DNA from 4 places in the Bacillus sp. LL01 genome. Region 1 is predicted to be linked to each of the others. Evidence: riboswitches for the same ligand, from Rfam matches in the RefSeq annotation. Region 1 holds a riboswitch; each other region holds the start of a gene.
The links. A riboswitch is a leader RNA that binds a small molecule or an ion and turns the genes downstream of it on or off. The one in region 1 is predicted to bind cobalamin.
Positions count from the first base shown of each region.

Region 1 (3,125 bases):
AAGTATGTCCTGTATAGATTCTTTGCCATCTCTGATTCCTCGTGAAAGCACGGCGACTTCTTTTAATTTTTCATCAGCAAAGGAAAGTGCATCTCTTAGGTTATCATCAAGTGTTTCTTCATTCTTTACGGTTACTGGTACGTGCAATAAACTTGATGAAGGCTGTACTATTAGAGTGATTACTTCTTTTGTAATCTCTTCAAGGATTGATAAAGTATCTTCAAGGTTCGAACGCCAGATATTACGGCCGTCAACGACTCCAGCAGCAAGGACCTTATCTTTAGGAAATCCATACTTCTTTAATTCAACAAGGTTTCGACCATGATCATGAACAAAGTCGAGTCCTATCCCATGAACAGGAAGAGAAGTAATTTTTTCATAGTGATCAATTACCTCAAAATAGGTTTGTAGTAACACTTTTACAGCTGGTGCTGCTTCATGCAGGCTTTGATAGATTTCGTGAAATAATGTAACTTCTTCTTCTGTGATGGTTGTGGTTAGAATGGGTTCATCAATTTGTATCCATTCTACCTCCTCCTCCTGCAATTCTCGTAAAATCTGTGCATACAGCGGAACAAATTGCTCAACAGTAGCTTTAAACTGATTTTTATCATAGCCTTTGGCCAATTTTACAAAGGTGACGGGCCCTAAAATTACAGGTTTTCCTTTTATTCCTAGGTTTTCTTTGGCCTCCTTATAAAAGTGTAGTGGCCGGTTTTCAACTAAACTTGGCAATGTATCCTCTAACTCTGGAACAATATAGTGATAGTTTGTATTAAACCACTTCGTCATTTCTGAAGCCACAGCATTTTCTGCTCCTCTTGCCATATTGAAATAGGTCTCTAGAGGTACTTTTCCTCCCTGATAGTCAAATCGCTTAGGCACTAGGCCAAACATTACTGCAGTATCAAGTACATGGTCATAAAGACTGAAGTCGCCAATCGGTATTAAATCAATTCCGAGATCCTTTTGTTTCTGAAGAAATTGAAGACGTAACTCTTCCATTTGTTTTAAAAATTCCTGTTTCTCCAGATTTCCTGCCCAAAACTGTTCAAGTGATTTCTTCCATTCGCGCTTTTCTCCAATTCTTGGATAACCAAGGTTTGAATTTAAAACTTTACACATTTTATCTCTCCTTAATTTGTTTGGATTTTGTCATCAACTAAAAAATCTCCCTTTTCAAATAAAAGAGAGATTCATACGCACACTTAACTAGAGTTGAGACATTCTGGTTTACTCAACACGCATTTCTCACTCCCCTCTATAACCTCGTAGAGTACAAGCGCATACAACAGGCAGGTATCCTGACTTAGGTTCATTGCTTCTTATCCCTTCCCATTTCATTCTAAACAGTGGACGATAAGTCGCTCCCCATTACAGTGGCGGGACCGTGCCGGAATTTCACCGATCTTCCCTTTTTGGCCGAATAAGTTACTTATTCATTCAGCACCTGATGCATTTGATATGAAGTTTTAGTAATCAACAAAAAATAAAAACCTCTCTAAAAATATAGAGAGGCTGTGTAGAAGTATCCTCTCTTATCTGTCATAGCAATTTGCTATGCAGGAATTAGCACCTTTACAATAAAATGATTGAATGGTTGCCGGGCATCATAGGGCCAGTCCCTCCGCCTCTCTTAATAAGAGTGTTAAATATTTGGTTAATTTAGAATTAATAAACATACTAGCATGACCCATCCATACTGTCAAAGGTAATTTTTTTAAACACAAAAAAAGGAAAGCGAGCATATCACTTTCCTTCAACTAGGGAGTATAGGGGTATGGATATCAAGATGTTACAATTATAATACCCGCCAAAACAGAAAATAAACCTTTTTTATTTTATTTATTAGAAAAAAATTGGTATGATAGAGGTAGTTAAAGAAGAGGTGATACAACATGAATATCGATTTTAATATGTTTATGAATGATGTTGTTCGTACTGCCAGAGAAGAAATGGATAACGCTGGCTATGAGCAACTGAAAACAGTTGAAGATGTAGAAGAAGCATTTGCACGAAAAGGTACAACACTTGTAATGGTAAACTCCGTTTGTGGTTGTGCTGGTGGTATTGCACGTCCTGCTGCAACGCATGCGGTGCATTATGACAAGCGCCCGACAAACTTGGTTACTGTTTTTGCAGGTCAAGATAAAGAAGCAACTGAGAAAGCACGTGAATATTTCGAAGGCTATCCGCCATCCTCTCCTTCTTTCGCGCTATTAAAAGACGGCAAGATTGTAACGATGGTAGAAAGACACGAAATCGAAGGCCATGCGCCAATGTCAGTAATCACAAAGCTACAAGGGTATTTTGAAGAGCATTGTGAAGAGTTGTAAGAGTTTTAAAAAGAGTGCCGAAATCCTCAATGGGATCGGTACTCTTTTTATTTTACTTCCAGGACATAATAGCTGCATCAGAAGTGCAGGCAGATAATAACACCGTAACAAAAATTATGTTTTTACCCATTAATATCCTCATCAACTATGCCACAATTACGCTTATTTTGTATAAATAATACCGTATTTTGGAAAACGAGCGTACTAATATTTACCGCTACTCCCACTGCCTGCTACATATTAAAATGATAGATAAGCAGTTATATAGGAGGAAGTAACAGAAAATGCAACTTAGATGGAAACAGATGATTTATATTTTTGTTGTGCTCGCGCTTGTTAGTGCAACACTTGTACACTTTTTAAATACTGAACATGTACCTACAGAAACCACTCCTGTGAAAGAAGCGGAAGCGGTGGAGGAACCAAAGGATAATCCACCAGAAATCTTAAGCTTCAGCTATTCTTCTGAGGAAAAGCGAGAGTCTACTGTTAGAGGAGATGTGGAGCTAAAAGTCGAGGCAAAAGATGACAACTCCATTAGTAAGGTCGAGTTTTACAGCAGTAACGGTGACTACTTAATCGGTGAAAAAACGGAAGCACCATTCACAATCAACTGGTCGACTGATCCTTGGGTGGAAAATGGCGAGCAGACTTTAAAAGTTGTTGTGTATGATAGCGCCGGTCAAGTGGTAGAAACAAAGGAAACGGTAAGGGTGGAAAACAGTTCAAAAGCGGAAACGGGCTATAAGATGGTAGGCTATTATGCTGGTTGGGCTAGCTATTCCGGTT
Region 1 is NZ_LFEL01000001.1:744,426-747,550, reverse strand. Features, by position in the region: gene metE (5-methyltetrahydropteroyltriglutamate--homocysteine S-methyltransferase) at 1-1,125, opposite strand, end outside; cobalamin riboswitch at 1,277-1,469, opposite strand; SAM riboswitch class I at 1,536-1,646, opposite strand; gene AB685_RS03820 (BrxA/BrxB family bacilliredoxin) at 1,899-2,336, shown strand; gene AB685_RS03815 (glycosyl hydrolase family 18 protein) at 2,621-3,125, shown strand, end outside.

Region 2 (3,125 bases), on a different contig from region 1:
CGCCATGGGACCGGCAATTTCCTGAAGGAGGATGCAATGACTCGAAGTCAGGCACTCCAGGCGATCGACGCTGGAAGAGACATCGCAACAAAAGTATTAAATGACGGTGCTAAGTGTCTGATTGTCGGGGAAATGGGAATCGGAAACACAACGAGCAGCAGTGCCGTATTGGCAGCATTAAGCGGCTTGGGTGCAGCTCAAGGGGTCGGCTTCGGGACAGGGATATCTTCAGAGCAGGTGAAAATAAAACAGCAGGTCATCAGTCAAGCGATCGGCAACCGCAAACCAGACTCCGCTGATCCAATCGATGTCTTGTCTAAATTAGGCGGCCTTGAAATAGCAGGGATGATCGGTGCCATCTTAACAGCCGCAGAAAGAAAAATCCCGGTTCTCATCGACGGCTTTATCAGTACTATCGCTGCACTTCTGGCAGTAAAGCTGCACAATGAAGTGAAAGGCTATCTTTTTATTGGCCATCAGTCCCAAGAGGCGGGGCATCAGCATGCCATTAAACTTTTAGAAAGAATGCCAATACTGAATCTCGGACTGCGACTTGGGGAAGGGACCGGTGCCGCCTTGGCATTCCCGGTTCTCCAAGCGGCTGCGAACATCACAAAAGAAATGGCCACTTTCAAGTCGGCAGGGGTAGCAGAGAAAGTTTAGTAGAATAAAATTTACAACTCCAGGAAGTTATTTTATAATAACGAAAGAATAAAAAAACAAATATTACGACAAATAGGTTCCTTTCTTGTTTAGAGTATGACTCGTGCAGGAAGGGTGAAAAGGGAAGTTGGTGCAAGTCCAACACGGTCCCGCCACTGTAAGCGTTTAGGAAAGCTGCTGGAGTCCACTGTGCACGATAAAGGTGCATGGGAAGGCGCAGCTGACCAGTTAAGCGTAAGTCAGGAGACCTGCCTATCTTGTTATTTAAGCTCCTTCGAGGAAAAGGATGTTTGAAGTGCAGAGTTTCCATGTTTGATAGATGATGTCTAACAATCTAGCCATAACGCGGATACATAGGTGCTTTTTGACGTTCAACGCTTTCCTTTAGGATGGCGTTTTTTTATTTTAAAAAAATTTAAAGGGGAAAAAATAATGAAGCATTTAAAGCAGAAGTGGGGAGTTTTCGGTCTTGTTCTGGTCCTGATTTTAGGAATATTGGCAGGCTGTGGCGCGACCTCAGAGGAAACGAATGGAAACGTAGAAAATGGGAACACGAATAAAACTACAACTGGTGAAGAACAACAACAGGAAAGAGCCTTCCCTGTCACAATAACGGACGATTCGGGCAAGGAAATCACAATAGAAGAAGAGCCGGAAAGCATTATTTCCATGCAGCCAAGTAACACCGAAATTGCTTATGCGCTTGGCTTGGGAGACAAGATGGTAGGGGTTTCCGATTATTGCAACTATCCTGTTGAAACAGCTGACGTAGAAAAGGTAGGGGCGCAGGATATGAATGTGGAACTCATCTTGACCTTAATGCCTGATGTGATTTTCGTTACGGATTATCATCAGCAGAACCATGAGAATATCCTCAAACAGTATGAGGAAGCGGGAATTACTGTGATTGTTATTGGCAGCGAATCATCGTTCGCTGATGTATATGAAACGATGGAACTGATGGGCAAAGCAACAGGAAAAACTGCAGAGGCTCAAAGCTTAATAGTCGACATGAAGGACCGCCTTGCTGCGGTGGAAGAGAAAGCGAAGGAAGTAACGGAAAAGAAAAAGGTTTGGGTGGAGGTTTCTCCTGCTCCGGATATTTTCACAACAGGGCAAGGGACGTTCATGAATGAAATGCTCGAATCCATTCAAGCGGAAAATGCTGCAGGTGATCAGGAGGGCTGGGTGAAGCTGACGGAAGAGGAAATTGTTCAGCTGAATCCCGATGTGATCATCACCACTTATGGCTATTATGTGGACAATCCGAAAGAGGGAGTGATGGCCCGTTCCGGTTGGGCGGAGGTTCCTGCCATCAAAGATGGAGAAGTGCATGATGTGGACAGTGATACAGTAACAAGACCGGGACCCCGTCTTATTGAAGGGGTGGAGACTCTTGCGAAACTTATCTATCCGGAGATCTTTGAGTAATCGGGTCTTTTGGCTGTATATCGGAAGCGGAGGGTTTGTACTTGGTACAGCCCTCCTTGGTTTATTGAACAGTAGTGTTTCGATCCCGATACCGTCCATCTTACATATTTTATCTGAAAATGCCATTGGGTTCGGCTGGATTGTGGACGTTCCGAAGAATGAGGAAATGATCATCTGGAATATCCGGTTTCCGCGTGTCCTTCTCGCGATGTTAGTCGGGGCATCACTTGCGCTCGCTGGTGCTGCTTTTCAGGGGCTGCTTAGGAATCCACTGGCAGACCCATACACGATCGGGGTTTCTTCGGGTGCAGCACTGGGAGCGGTGGCTGTATTATTTTTCAACATAACGATTATCGGGCTGGGTAGCTTCACGCTGCCGGTTGTCGCGATTATCAGTGGCCTGTTGTCCCTTTTGCTTGTATTTGGCCTGGTAAGGTTGAGTAACCGCGGGTTGGCGATAGAAACGATTATCTTGGCAGGGATCATTATCAGCGCCTTTATCGGTTCCATCATTTCACTGATTATCGCACTTGGTGACAAGGAGTCGATGACACAAATCATCTATTGGCTGTACGGAAGCGTGGGTATGAGAGGCTGGAGCCATGTGCAGCTTATCTTTCCGTTTATGATTGCAGGTTCGCTCTTTTTGTTCATGCATTTTCGTGAGCTGAATGCCATGGCGCTTGGGGAAGAGGCGGCAGATCACATCGGAGTGAATGTGAAGCGTGGGAAAACATTGATCCTGTTCGGGGCCTCCCTTTTGACCGGATCAGCGGTTGCGGTGTCGGGATCTATCGGGTTTGTCGGGCTGGTAATCCCACATTTGGTACGACTGTTGACCGGACCGAATCATCGCCATGTTCTTCCGTTGTCGATGTTGATCGGAGGAGGCTTTCTTGTGTTGGCAGACCTGATGGCACGGACCATCATTGCACCGAAGGAACTGCCGATCGGTGTCATTACCGCTTTGATTGGAGCGCCGGTTTTTGCCGTTCTTTTGGTCAGAGAAAGGATTGGGAAGGGGAAGGCGA
Region 2 is NZ_LFEL01000005.1:281,725-284,849, reverse strand. Features, by position in the region: gene cobT (nicotinate-nucleotide--dimethylbenzimidazole phosphoribosyltransferase) at 1-663, shown strand, start outside; cobalamin riboswitch at 721-934, shown strand; gene AB685_RS16435 (ABC transporter substrate-binding protein) at 1,096-2,094, shown strand; gene AB685_RS16430 (iron ABC transporter permease) at 2,060-3,125, shown strand, end outside.
Region 2: another riboswitch for cobalamin. It lies ahead of AB685_RS16435 (ABC transporter substrate-binding protein); the one in region 1 lies ahead of metE (5-methyltetrahydropteroyltriglutamate--homocysteine S-methyltransferase).

Region 3 (3,125 bases), on a different contig from region 1:
TTTTCTTTTGCAAGATCAGGGTGGTTCACGCACTCCGCATATCTTATCCGGAAACTGCCGGCACCTTTTACCTCATCAAAGGAATCCTCCAGGGAATATCCCATCGTACTTCTGACTTCATGGGGATCGAATAGATACCAGTCGCCCCTTTTCTCTACCTGCTCCATAAAAATGTCGGGTATACATACTCCGTTAAATAGGTCATGTGTGCGCATGCGTTCATCGCCATTATTCAGTTTGCTGTCGAGGAATGAAAAGATGTCCTTATGCCATACATCAAGATAGACCGATATGGCTCCTTTCCGCTGGCCGAGTTGGTCCACACTGACTGCGGTATTGTTCAACTGTTTCATCCATGGAATGACGCCACTAGATACTCCTTTAAAGCCACGGATATCACTGCCACGGCTTCGGATTTTACCAAGGTACACTCCAATTCCTCCGCCGGACTTGGAAAGGTTTGCGATATCCGTATTGCTGTCATATATTCCTTGTAAACTATCATCCACCGTATCAATGAAACAGCTGGAAAGCTGACCATATGTTTTACCTGCATTGGCAAAGGTGGGGGTGGCAACGGTCATATATAAATTGCTCAATGCCCAGTATGCCTCTTTCACATACTGTAGTCTGTTAGTCTGTTCCTTTCTCATCAGTGTCATGGCGATGATCATGAACCGTTCTTGTGGAAGCTCCCAAAGCTGCTTGCTATGATCACGTGTTAAATACCGATCTGAGAGAGTCTTTAGTCCGATATAGGTGAAAAGATGATCTCGTTTGGGTTGAAGGACAGACTCCAATTGCTGTATCTCATTTAAACTGTAAGACTCTAGAAGCTGGGAATGATAGATTCCTTGTTCGGTCAATGCTTCTATTAATTGATACAGGTTGGTATATGGGTTGACAGTTTTCCTGATGTGGCAGACATCCTGTTGAAGTTTATGAGCAAGGAGTCTGGAGGCTACGTAAGTCCAATCCGGCTCATTTTCCGTCAGATGATTGAGCGCATCCAAGATTAATTGATTGTAAAGCTCCTGTACTTGATTAAGTGGCAGGAGCTTGTCGATAAGCTTCTCCGCTTTTTGTAAAAACGCATCCGCATCAAGGGATGGGAACTGTAGTAATGTCGAGTCTAGCAATGCTTGAAAGTTCTGCAAGGATGGCCGTTTTTCTTTGTAATGTATTTCAGTATGTATGGTCATATTTTTCCACTCCATTTCGTTTGAAAGATTGGGCAAGTTTCGTTGAAAATTTTGTTATGGGCAAGGCGAAAATGCCGAAAAAAAATCCACTCAGGTAGCTGAGTGGATCAAACGATCATAGAATGGTAAAAAGGAGAAGGGGGCGGCATCCTGTCAACTGGATGTTGAAATCGGATATATCTGCCTTCTACCAGGTTCTATGGATCGTTTCATCTTCTCAACTCCCGAAGAAAGTGAAACTATAATCGCTAAAGGCAGGTCTCCTGACTCGTGCTTCTTCCTATCTTGATCCTTCCCATATAAGAGCCGTTAAGCCTGCTTAGACAGTGGATTATCAAGAACGTCTGCACTTACAGTTGCGGGAACAGTTCCGGAATTTCACCGGATTCCCTATTAAGTCTACTAAAAGACACCTTTACCGCATTATGGACATTTTTACTGTATATAGATGTTTGAATGTGATTTTTATACAATATATAGTGTTATTCGTGAATGATAGTATTATCATAAATGAAACATACACAAATGGCAAGACATTTAATTGGAAGGATTTCTAGAGAAATTTATGGATTGCGGGGGTTTCGACATGAAGTGAAAAATTCCTGCCGGGGTCTGACCCCGGCAGGAATTTTTTATTGTTCTTGCAATACTTGTTCGATGGATCCGCCGATGTGAATGTCACGGAGTACAAGACCTGAGTTGATGAATTGTATGCTTAGTTCCGGACGTAGTCCTGTAATGATTGGTGTGATGCCGATCAGTTTTAATGCGCGAAGGAGGAGTTCCATCGTGTGAAGGACCGTTTCGTCAAGCCGGTAGACACCGGAGAAATCGATGATCAGTTTAGAAATGGATAGGTTTTTGCTCTTTTCCAATGTTTCTTCTATAAGGATCCCTGCACGCACCTCGTCAATCTCCCCAACAAGTGGCAGGACTGCCATACCTTGCAGTAGCGGTACAATAGGAATGGAAAGGCGGATCAGGGAAGCTCTGGATTCAAGCAATTTCTGTTCCGTTGCAAAAGAAAATGCTTGGCTGAATCCATAAACGATTATATTGAATAATTCATCGATTAGAATGAAAATCTCCGTAATCTGTTTCATGTGATATCCTTCTGCTAATGCTTCACGTTCGATGAATGACCATAGACATCTTTTATATAAGGTCATATTTGAAAGGGTGTTCTCTAAAGAGCCGCCAGCTTTGACGGACATGTAGCCTATTGATTCTCCCCAATCTTTCGCTCGATCTAGGATGCATTTTTCAGTATCGAGAACGTATTCTCCCAGAAACTGAAGGAGGTTACGAAAGATTTCCTTAATCTTTTCTTCTGTTTCTATGTCCCGATATTCTGCTACGTCTGGATAAGTATTCTGGATTTCAGATAAAATGTTTGCTGCAACTTCATGCTGTGAATCTATCAATTTATTTCCTATCAATGTATGTGCTGTCATTGTCGACGAATCCTTTCTTCAAACAATTATATTTACTATCTATTTTAATGAAAAATGAAAAAGAAGTATATCTTTTATTGGATTAAACTAAGAAGGAAGCAGTATTTTTGGCTATTAGGGCGCAGAAGAGGTATAATTTCTAAATATTGAATGGATAGGAGTGTTATGATGGAGAGAATTCAGATAGGTAAAGATGTGTCACTTTCGAGAATCGTTCACGGGATGTGGAGATTGAATGATTGGGGATACAGCAAGGAAGAGACATTGAATTTCATTGAAAGCTGTTTGTATATGGGCATTACATCTTTTGACCATGCTGATATTTACGGGGATTACACAGTGGAAGAACAGTTTGGCGACGCACTTGCGCTGAAGCCTTCCTTAAGAGACCAGTTAGAGCTGGTAACAAAATGTGGAATCAAGTTGATTTCGTCGAATAGACCTGAGCATGGAATTAAATATTATGATA
Region 3 is NZ_LFEL01000004.1:347,634-350,758, reverse strand. Features, by position in the region: gene AB685_RS14205 (ribonucleoside-diphosphate reductase subunit alpha) at 1-1,202, opposite strand, end outside; cobalamin riboswitch at 1,438-1,634, opposite strand; gene AB685_RS14200 (STAS domain-containing protein) at 1,835-2,656, opposite strand; gene AB685_RS14195 (aldo/keto reductase) at 2,825-3,125, shown strand, end outside.
Region 3: another riboswitch for cobalamin. It lies ahead of AB685_RS14205 (ribonucleoside-diphosphate reductase subunit alpha); the one in region 1 lies ahead of metE (5-methyltetrahydropteroyltriglutamate--homocysteine S-methyltransferase).

Region 4 (3,125 bases), on a different contig from region 1:
TCGAGTCTCTGTAGTGTTATCAAGTCTTGGGTTCGGTGGGCTTTTATACGGATTCAGTTCAGCAGGGGCCAAGGGGTGGGACAGTCCGCTAGTGTATGGGACGATTGCCATCGGGGCTATGTCATTAACCTGGTTTATTTTACGACAGCTTGGAAAAGAAAAACCGATGTTGAATTTCAGAATCTATCGTTACCCGATGTTCGCCTTATCTTCCGCGATCTCCATGGTCATAACGATGGCGATGTTCTCCGGGATGATTCTGTTGCCGATCTACGTGCAGACGATTCGAGGAATCTCGCCGTTGGATGCTGGCCTGTTGATGCTTCCGGGTGCGATTGTGATGGCATTGATGTCGCCGATTACCGGGAAGCTCTTCGATAAATACGGCGGAAGGGCAATGGCGATTACCGGTTTGACAATTACCGTTGTGACGACGTACTTCTTCAGCCAGCTGACGTTTGAAACAACTTATACGCAATTGCTGATTTTATATACGGTGAGGATGTTCGGGATGTCTATGGTGTTCATGCCGGTTTCCACGAACGGATTGAACCAGCTACCGACACGTTTTTATCCGCATGGCACGGCAATGAACAACACGTTGCAGCAGGTGTCCGGTGCGATTGGAACGGCACTGCTCGTGACGTTGATGTCCACCCGAGCGGCAAGCTATGGACGTGAGTTGTCGGGGGATGCGATGGCTGCGCTTGGAGCGAATCCTTCCGCAGAGGCGGTCGCAGCGGTTGAACAGCAGGTGTTGATGCAAGGAATGCTTGAAGGGATCAATTTTGCATTCTTCGTGTCGACGTTTATTGCTGTGGTTGCACTTGTGTTGGCATTCTTCATCAAACGCGCTACACAGGCTGAAGATACGATGGAAGCTGAAGTAGAGCCGGTAGTAGAGGCAAACAAACCGCAGGTCAAGGCTAAGTTGGTAGAGAGTTAACGTGTTAAAGAGGTGAAGAGGGGTCTGACCCTCAGCGCGGTGATGCGCTGAAGGGTCAGACTTTTTTTGTATTCAATAAAGACTTTTTTGTTTAAATAGGCTACAATGAATGCGTTGTTAGTTTGGTAGTTAGCAAAATAATAATTACATAGTTTTATCAACATTTAGGTGCCTTTGTGAAGAAAGGTTAAAAGGGAAGCTGGTGACAATCCAGCACGGACCCCGCCACTGTAAGCGTTGAGCGATGCTGAGAATTATCCACTGTGTGAAAAATGCATGGGAAGGGTTGGCATTGTGCTTGAGACGTAAGTCAGGAGACCTGCCTAATTGTTTTTAAGGATTCTGCGAGGAAAGAATGCTTAAAGAGACATTCATAGTTTCATGTCAGCCAGCCATGAATTTGGCTTGTTTTATAAATGAATGGACCTTTAACGCCTTTCCGCTCTTAAGCAGAAAGGCGTTTTTTATTGGAGAAAAGAGGAGGCAACTATGAGCAGAAAAGAGAAGCAAAGAGGTCTGACACTTGTGTACACAGGAGATGGGAAGGGAAAAACAACATCCGCAATCGGTTTGACGGTCCGGGCAGTCGGAAGGGGCATGCACGTGAAAATCTTTCAGTTCATCAAATCACCGGAACGGACTTATGGCGAACAGATTGCACTCAAAAAACTGGGTGTTGAAATGGAACAGGTAGGTATCGGCTTTACCTGGACCAAGACGCCGGAGGAGCATCGCGAGGCACTTCGCATTGGATGGCCGAAAGCGAGAGAGGCTGTAATGAGTGGCGAATATGACGTTGTTGTTTTGGATGAACTTAATAACGCCCTGGCCATACAGAGTTTCCCGGTGGACGATGTGCTTCCATTAGAGGACGTTCTGGATTTGATTAAAAATAAACCAAACCATGTTCACCTAGTTATCACAGGCAGGGGTGCACACGAGAAGGTTAAAGAAGCAGCTGACTTGGTCTCTGTTATCGAAGTGGAAAAGCATTATTACAACGAAGGAGTACCGGCAGTGAAAGGAATAGAATTTTAACCGAGCGGAGGTGAAATTGCGATGTTGAACAGAAGATTGGTCATTGCAGGAACAGGAAGTGGGGTAGGAAAGACGACCGTAACAATAGGCCTGATGGCGGCCCTGCAGCAAAAGGGCTACAAGGTACAGGGGTTCAAGTGTGGTCCGGATTATATCGACACCTCCTATCATACAGCGGTTACTGGCAGGCCGTCCCGCAACCTGGACAGCTGGATGCTTCCGCATAGTGTGGTAAAAGAAGTGCTGAAACGCGGAAGTGAAGGAGCAGATATTTCTATCATAGAGGGTGTTATGGGATTTTACGACGGAAAAGACCCTCGTTCCGACCGGGGAAGCACCGCAGAAATAAGCATTCTCACCGGCAGTCCGGTGGTGCTGGTGGTAGACTGTTCTGGCATGGCGAGAAGTGCAGCCGCGATGGTAAAAGGCTATCAGATGTTGTCCGATCAGGTGAACTTAGTGGGAGTAATTGCAAATAAAGTAGGAAGCGAAGGCCATTTCCAGCTGATAAAAACAGCTGTTGAACAGGAATGTCGCATCCCGGTGATTGGCTATATGACAAGGGAAGCGGATATAGAGATGCCGGAACGGCACTTGGGGTTGGTTCCATCCATTGAGCGTGGAGACCTTGATAACTTTTTTACTAGACTGGGAGAGCTCCTTCGCACAACGATAGACCTGGAGCTGTTATACCAGCTGGCAGGTCAGTCAGGAGAAATCCAGTTGGATGAAAAGCTATTTTCCGTTCGTGGTAAGAAGGGTGTCCGAATTGCGGTTGCCTATGATGCAGCCTTTAATTTTTACTATAAGGAGAATTTGGAGCTGTTGGAATGTAGGGGAGCCGAATTGGTCTATTTTTCCCCTTTGAAAAATGAGAGAGTACCTGTTGATGTGGACGGGCTTTATCTAGGCGGGGGTTTTCCGGAGGAGTTTGCGGCAGACCTTTCTTCTAAACATGACAGCATGGAATCTATCCGCAAGGTAGTTATAGCAGGAATTCCAACTCTGGCGGAATGTGGCGGATTTATGTATTTGTGCGAGGAGCTCATGACAATTGACGGCAATTCTCACACCATGGCATGCATCATTCCAGGTACAGTGAAAATGGAAGATAGACTCGCAGCGCTAGGATATCGTGAAA
Region 4 is NZ_LFEL01000005.1:287,005-290,129, reverse strand. Features, by position in the region: gene AB685_RS16460 (DHA2 family efflux MFS transporter permease subunit) at 1-946, shown strand, start outside; cobalamin riboswitch at 1,096-1,288, shown strand; partial or broken gene AB685_RS16455 (cob(I)yrinic acid a,c-diamide adenosyltransferase) at 1,430-1,984, shown strand; gene AB685_RS16450 (cobyrinate a,c-diamide synthase) at 2,006-3,125, shown strand, end outside.
Region 4: another riboswitch for cobalamin. It lies ahead of AB685_RS16455 (cob(I)yrinic acid a,c-diamide adenosyltransferase); the one in region 1 lies ahead of metE (5-methyltetrahydropteroyltriglutamate--homocysteine S-methyltransferase).